Regions from separate parts of the Shinella sp. WSC3-e genome, predicted to be linked through region 1. Evidence: riboswitches for the same ligand, from Rfam matches in the RefSeq annotation. Region 1 holds a riboswitch; the other holds the start of a gene.
The links. Region 1 has a riboswitch for S-adenosylmethionine ahead of metA (homoserine O-acetyltransferase MetA). Riboswitches for the same ligand answer to the same signal wherever they lie in the genome.

Region 1 (3,401 bases):
TTTCCGGGCAACCTGCTGCAATTCCTCGTCACTCGCAACAGGAAAAGTCATACTTTTTCGAAATCCGAACTCAGAAGGATTTCTGGTAGATGATGAAGGGGGTCTCGTCGGCGATGCGGTCGTAGAGCCGGCGCGCCGTCGCGTTGAACGCCTGCGTCATCCAGTAGACCTCCGGCGCGCCCGCCTCCCTCGCCTTGGCATAGACGCCCTCGATCAGCGCCCGGCCGATGCCGGAACCGCGCACGTCGGGATCGGCAAAGAGATCCTGCAGGTAGCAGACATTGCCGATCGTCCAGCAGGAACGGTGGAAGAGGTAGTGCGCAAGGCCGACGGGCTTGCCGTCGAGCGTGGCGAGGAGGCCGCGATATTCGCCTTCCGCGGCCTCGCCCGTCAGCCGGGCGAAGGTGGTGGCATAGACCTCCTCCGGCAGCACCGTCTCGTAGAAGGCGAGATAGGCGGTCCACAGGCGGCGCCATTCGCCTTCATCATCTTCATGCAGCGGGCGAATGACGACACGGCTCACGGGTCAGGCTCCTGTTCCGATCTTTTCCAGATCGTAGGGCGTGGTCTGGTAGATCTCGTTGATCCAGTTGCCGAAGAGCAGATGCGCATGGCCGCGCCAGCGGTTCTGCGGCGGCAGCGACGGATCGTTGTGCGGGAAATAGTTCTTCGGCAGCTTGATCGGCACGCCGGCCGAGACATCGCGGAAATATTCGTCGGCAAGCGAGGTGGAATCATATTCCACGTGGTTGAAGATATAGAGGCGGTTGCCGGCCTTCTCCTGCACGAGGCAGACGCCGGTCTCGTCGGAATCGAGCAGGATGTCGAGTTCCGGCACGGCCCGGATGTCCTCGATGCGGATCTCCGTCCAGCGCGAGACCGGCACCTCGAAATTGTCGGAGAACCCGTTGAGGTAGACCGACGAAGGCTTGCGGTTGTGATGGCGGTAGACGCCGAAGGCCTTTTCCTCCAGCGTGTGCTTCGGCACGCCGTGGAAATGGTAGATCGCCGCCATCGCGCCCCAGCAGACATTCAGCGTCGAATGCACGTTGGTCTCGGTCCAGTCGAGGATCTGCTTCATCTCGTCCCAATAGGTGACGTCCTCGTAGTCGAGCGTCTCGACAGGCGCGCCGGTGATGATGAAACCGTCGAACTTGCGGTGCCGCACCTCCTCCCACGTATCGTAGAAGGCGAGCAGGTGCTCTTCCGACGTGTTCTTCGCGCGGTGGCCGCCGACGCGCACCAGCGACAGCTCGACCTGCAGCGGCGAGGCGCCGACGAGGCGGGCCATCTGCACTTCCGTCTTGATCTTGTTCGGCATGAGGTTGAGCAACCCGATCTGCAAGGGGCGGATGTCCTGCCGGATCGCCACCGTCTCGGTCATCACCCGCACGCCCTCGTGAACGAGGGTTTCGAAGGCGGGAAGCGTATCGGGAATCTTGATGGGCATGTCTCACTCGATCGAAAAAACAAAACCGGCCGCAACAGTGTCGCAACCGGTCCACGGAAGGTTTTTCCTCGCGCGGCCCTTTAGCGACTTGTTTAACGTGGCTGCAAGCCGGCCGGCCAAATCACCACGAGCGATTTAAATAGCGCTCCTTGCGCCACGAATCAATCCACTGCCGGAAACGGGCAAGGCCCGGATGCGACAGGCATCCGGGCCTTGCTTCCTGAAGGAAGACGGCTGCTCAGTAGTAGCTGTAGTAGCGCTTCTTGTAGTACACCTTGCCGCCCCAATGGCCGCCCCAACGATGGCCGTAGTGACCATGGTGGCGCTTGACACGGTAATGCTTCTTGTAGCCGTGATGGCCGTGGCCGTAGCTCTTCCAGCCGTAGCTCTTGTGGCCATAACCGTAATAGCCGGCCTGGGACGGGGCGGCGAAGGAAACAGCGGCGACGACGGCGACGACGGCGGAAATGACGAACTTGCGCATGGGACTCTCCTGATCTCTTCCGGGTTACAGGATGAGCTCCTCTCATCCAGTGATCAGACTGTCCCATATTGCCGGGCGCGGCGCTGTTTCGGATGGAACACCCGCTGAAACCCCGCGCCCTCGGGCTTTTCAGCCTTCCAGTTCCTCGCGCAGCATCTCCAGTTCCAACCATTCCTCTTCCATCGCCGTCAGGGAATGGCGCAGCTTTTCCATCTCCGCCGCCAGCCTGTTGAAGGTGGCGGGATCCTTGGTGAAGAGGGCGGGATCGGCCATCTTCGCCTCGCGGACGGCGATCTCCTTCTCCACCTTCTCCATTTCCTTCGGCAGGTTCTCCAGCGCGAACTTCTGCTTGTAGGAGAGCTTCGCCTTGCCTTTGTTCTCCGCCGGGACCGCAGCGGACGTTTCGGCCGCCTTCGCCTTCTCGGCCTTTTCCGCCTTGCGCTTCTCCTCGATCGCGCCGCGGCGCTGCGCCATCATGTCGGAATAGCCGCCGGCATATTCGATCCAGCGACCATCGGGGTTTTCCGGGTCGGCGGGCGCGATGGTCGAGGTGACGGTGCGGTCGAGGAAGTCGCGGTCGTGGCTGACGAGCAGCACGGTTCCGGCAAAGCCCGCGACGATCTCCTGCAGGAGGTCAAGCGTCTCGATGTCGAGGTCGTTGGTCGGCTCGTCGAGGATGAGGAGGTTCGTCGGCCGCGACAGGATGCGCGCCAGCATCAGGCGGGCGCGCTCGCCACCCGAGAGGTTGCGGATCGGCGTGCGGGCCTGCTCGGGCTGGAACAGGAACTCCTTCATGTAGCCGGTGACGTGCCGCTGCTCGCCGTTGACGAGCAACGTCTCGCCGCGCCCGTCGGTGAGGTAATGGGCGAGCGTGTCGTCGAGGTTGAGGTCCTCGCGGCGCTGGTCGAGCGTGGCGATCTCCAGGTTCGTGCCGAGCTTGACGGTGCCGCTGTCGGGCGCCAGCTGCCCGGTCAGCATCTTGAGCAGCGTCGTCTTTCCGGCGCCGTTCGGGCCGACAAGGCCGATGCAATCGCCGCGGTGGACGCGGATCGAGAACGGCGCAACGATGCTGCGCTCGCCGTAGGCCTTGGTGATCTTCTCCGCCTCGATGACCAGTTTTCCCGATTCCTGCGCATCCGAGGCGCTGGCCTGCACGCTGCCCTGCGGCCCCTTGTGGCCGCGATAGCGGGCGCGCAGATCATGCAGTGCGCCGAGGCGGCGCATGTTGCGCTTGCGGCGGGCGGTGACGCCGTAACGCAGCCAGTGCTCCTCGCGCTCGATCGCCTTGCCGAGCTTGTGCTGCTCCAGCTCCTCGGCCTCCAGCACCTCGTCGCGCCAAGCCTCGAAATGGCCGAAGCCGCGGTTGAGCCGCCGCGACTGGCCGCGATCGAGCCAGACGGTGGCGTTCGACACCTTTTCGAGGAAGCGGCGGTCGTGCGAGATGACGACGAGAGCCGAGCGGGTGGA
Region 2 (3,401 bases), 730 kb from region 1:
AAAACGTTTAACTTCATTTGTAAAGCGGAAAATGAACAGGGAACCGGTCGCGATGCAGCCGCCGCACGCCCTTGCGGGAGCGGTGTCATCCGGCGCGGAAATGTTTCGACAGCTTCAGGCCCTGTGCCTGATAGTTGGAGCCAAGGCCGGAGCCGTAGAGACCCTCGGGTGCGGCGAGCATGTGCTCGTAGACGAGGCGGCCGACGATCTGGCCGTGCTCGAGGATGAAGGGCACCTCGTGGCTGCGCACCTCCAGGACGGCGCGGCTGCCGGAGCCGCCGGCCGGGGCATGGCCGAAGCCGGGATCGAAAAAGCCGGCATAGTGCACGCGGAACTCGCCGACGAGCGGATCGAAGGGCGTCATCTCGGCGGCATAGAGCGGCGGGACGTGCACGGCCTCGCGGGAGACGAGGATATAGAACTCGTCGGGATCGAGGATCAGTTCGTTGCGGCCGCGGCTGAACAGCGGCTCCCAGAAATCGAAGATGTCGTGCTGGTTCTTGCGGTCGACATCGACGACGGAGGTGTGGTGCTTGCCGCGATAGCCGATCAGCCCGTCCGGGCCGGTGCCCTTGAGGTCGATGGAAAGCGCGATGCCGCCGCCGGAGACGTTCGGCGTCTCGCTGGCGACGAGCGTATCCGTGCCGTGGAGGGCGAGCAGTTCGCCTTCGCCGAGCAGGGCATTGCCCTTGCGGAAACGGATTTGCGACAGGCGCGAGCCGCGGCGCACGACGATCGGGAAGGTGCGCGGCGAGATTTCGAGATAGAGCGGGCCGGAATAGCCGGCGGGGATCTTGTCGAACTCCTGCGCACGATCGGTGATGACGCGGGTGAAGATATCCAGGCGGCCGGTGGAGCTCTTCGGGTTGGCCGACGCCGCCAGCTCCGCCGGCAGGTCCAGGCTCTCCATCAGCGGCACGATGTAGACGCAGCCCGTCTCCAGCACCGCGCCCTGCGTGAGGTCGATGACGTGCAGCTGCAGGCGGTCGAGCTTGTCGGCAACGAGGTGGGACGGCCCCGGAAGGAAGCTTGCCCGCACACGGAAGGCTTTCGCACCGAGCCGCAGGTCGAGGCTCGCCGGCTGGATCTGGTCGTCATCCAGCACCGTCTCGCTCGCCAGCCTGCCGCTGTCGAACAGGCCGCGAATGGCGTTGTCCGCCAGAATGCCCGTGCTGCGTGTCGCAGAACCACCCATCGTCACACCGTCCCGTCAGAGCAGCGGGCCGGATGGTCCGGCCGTCTGCTTTTCGTATCGCTTCTTCCGAAAACCGATGCCCACGTTTCGGAACAATACCCGGAAGGCCCGCACAAAACCAAAAGCCGCCAATTGACGCAAGCGCGGGGGCGCAGTATTAGCAGATTATCCCGTGGTGATTTGGCCGGCCGGCTTGCAGCCACGTAAAACAAGTAGCTAAAAAGGCCGGGTTCGAAACCGGCCTGCTTTTGCGGCCGGTTTTTTTGTTTGAAGGCGACGATCACATGAGCAAGTCCTGGCGCCCCGCCACCCAACTCGTTCACGGCGGAACCACCCGCTCCCAGCACGGCGAAACCGCCGAAGCTATCTTCCTGACGCAAGGCTTCGTCTACGACACCTCGGCGGCGGCCGAAGCCCGCTTCAAGGGCGAGACGGATGGCTTCATCTATGCCCGCTACGGCAGCCCGACCAACGACATGTTCGAAAAGCGCATGTGCATGCTGGAAGGCGCCGAGGATGCGCGCGCCACCGCATCCGGCATGGCCGCCGTCTCCGCCGCGATCCTCTGCCAGCTCAAGGCCGGCGACCATATCGTCGCCGCCCGCGCGCTCTTCGGCTCCTGCCGCTGGGTGGTCGAGACGCTCGCGCCGAAATACGGCATCGAATGCACGCTGATCGACGGCCGCGACCTCTCCAACTGGGAAAAAGCGATCCGGAAGAACACCAAGGTCTTCTTCCTCGAAAGCCCGACAAACCCGACGCTGGAAGTGGTCGACATCGCCGGCGTCGCACGCCTCGCCAACCAGATCGGCGCCAAGGTCGTCGTCGACAACGTCTTCGCGACGCCGCTCTTCCAGAAGCCGCTGGAGCTCGGCGCGCATGTCGTCGTCTATTCGGCCACCAAGCATATCGACGGCCAGGGCCGCTGCCTCGGCGGCGTGGTGCTGTCGGACAAGGCGTGGATCGACGAGAACCTGCACGACTATTTCCGCCACACGGGCCCGGCCATGTCGCCATTCAACGCCTGGACGCTGCTGAAGGGCATCGAGACGCTGCCGCTGCGCGTCAAGCAGCAGACGGAGAATGCCAGCCGCATCGCGGACTTCCTCGCCGACCGGACGGAGGTCGCCCGCGTGATCTATCCGGGTCGCAAGGACCATCCGCAGGCCGATATCATCGCCAAGCAGATGTCGGGCGGCTCGACGCTCGTCTGCTTCGAGCTGAAGGGCGGCAAGGATGCGGCTTTTGCGCTGCAGGATGCGCTTGAGGTCGTGAAGATCTCCAACAATCTCGGCGATGCCAAGAGCCTCATCACCCATCCGGCAACGACGACGCACAAGAACCTGACGGACGAGGCACGCGCCGAGCTCGGCATTTCGGCCGGCACCGTACGCTTTTCGGCCGGCATCGAGGACAGCGAAGACCTCATCGAGGATTTTGCCCGCGCGCTCTCCAGGATCAAGGCCTGAGCCCTTCGCCCCATCGCTGGACAAATGCGGAAGCACCGGCCGAGGAGGCCGGTGCTTTCTTTGCTTATCCTTGACGAAACCACATTCGTGTAGAATAGCAGAAGCTAATCAGTTCAAGGCTTGCCCATGTATCGTGCGCTGACCCGCGACATCGAAGTGACCGTAGAGCCGTACTATCTGGCCGACCAGTCCGATCCCGACGACAGCCGCTATGTGTGGGGATACCGGGTGGTCATCGCGAACCATTCCGACGTCGCCGTGCGGCTGATGACACGCTACTGGCACATTACCGACCAGAACGGCCAGGTCGACGAGGTGAACGGCCATGGCGTGATCGGCGAACAGCCGGTGCTGCGTCCCGGCGACACCTACGAATATTCCTCCGGCTGCCCGCTCGAAACACCCTCGGGCATCATGTTCGGCCGCTATCGCATGGAAGCGGAAAACGGCGAGGCGTTCGATGTGGCGATACCGGCCTTTTCGCTGGATACGCCGGGGCAGGCGCGCACGCTGAACTAGGCGCGGAGAAGATCGCCCCTCATCCGGCCTGCCGGCCACCTTCTCCCCGCAGGCGGGGAGAAGGGACCAAGCCGCTTTGTTTTCCTGAAATCACGACTGTGAATAAAGGATGAAACTTCGCATCCTTCCCTTCTCCCCGCTTGCGGGGAGAAGGTGGCGGCAGCCGGATGAGGGGCGAGCGTCCCTACTGCGGCAGGACTTCCGCCGCCTCGAAGCGG

Region 2: it holds a riboswitch for S-adenosylmethionine, as region 1 does, so the genes downstream of both, AABF56_RS21285 (O-succinylhomoserine sulfhydrylase) here and metA (homoserine O-acetyltransferase MetA) in region 1, are expected to answer to the same signal.

The regions. Positions count from the first base shown of each region.
Region 1 covers NZ_OZ000530.1:3,615,120-3,618,520, forward strand. The annotation lists gene AABF56_RS17865 (GNAT family N-acetyltransferase) at 71-523, opposite strand; gene metA (homoserine O-acetyltransferase MetA) at 527-1,450, opposite strand; SAM riboswitch at 1,511-1,588, opposite strand; gene AABF56_RS17875 (hypothetical protein) at 1,689-1,934, opposite strand; gene AABF56_RS17880 (ABC-F family ATP-binding cassette domain-containing protein) at 2,064-3,401, opposite strand, start outside.
Region 2 covers NZ_OZ000530.1:4,341,849-4,345,249, reverse strand. The annotation lists gene AABF56_RS21290 (2'-deoxycytidine 5'-triphosphate deaminase) at 86-1,195, opposite strand; SAM riboswitch at 1,358-1,436, shown strand; gene AABF56_RS21285 (O-succinylhomoserine sulfhydrylase) at 1,480-2,664, shown strand; gene apaG (Co2+/Mg2+ efflux protein ApaG) at 2,791-3,183, shown strand; gene AABF56_RS21275 (Hsp33 family molecular chaperone) at 3,368-3,401, opposite strand, start outside.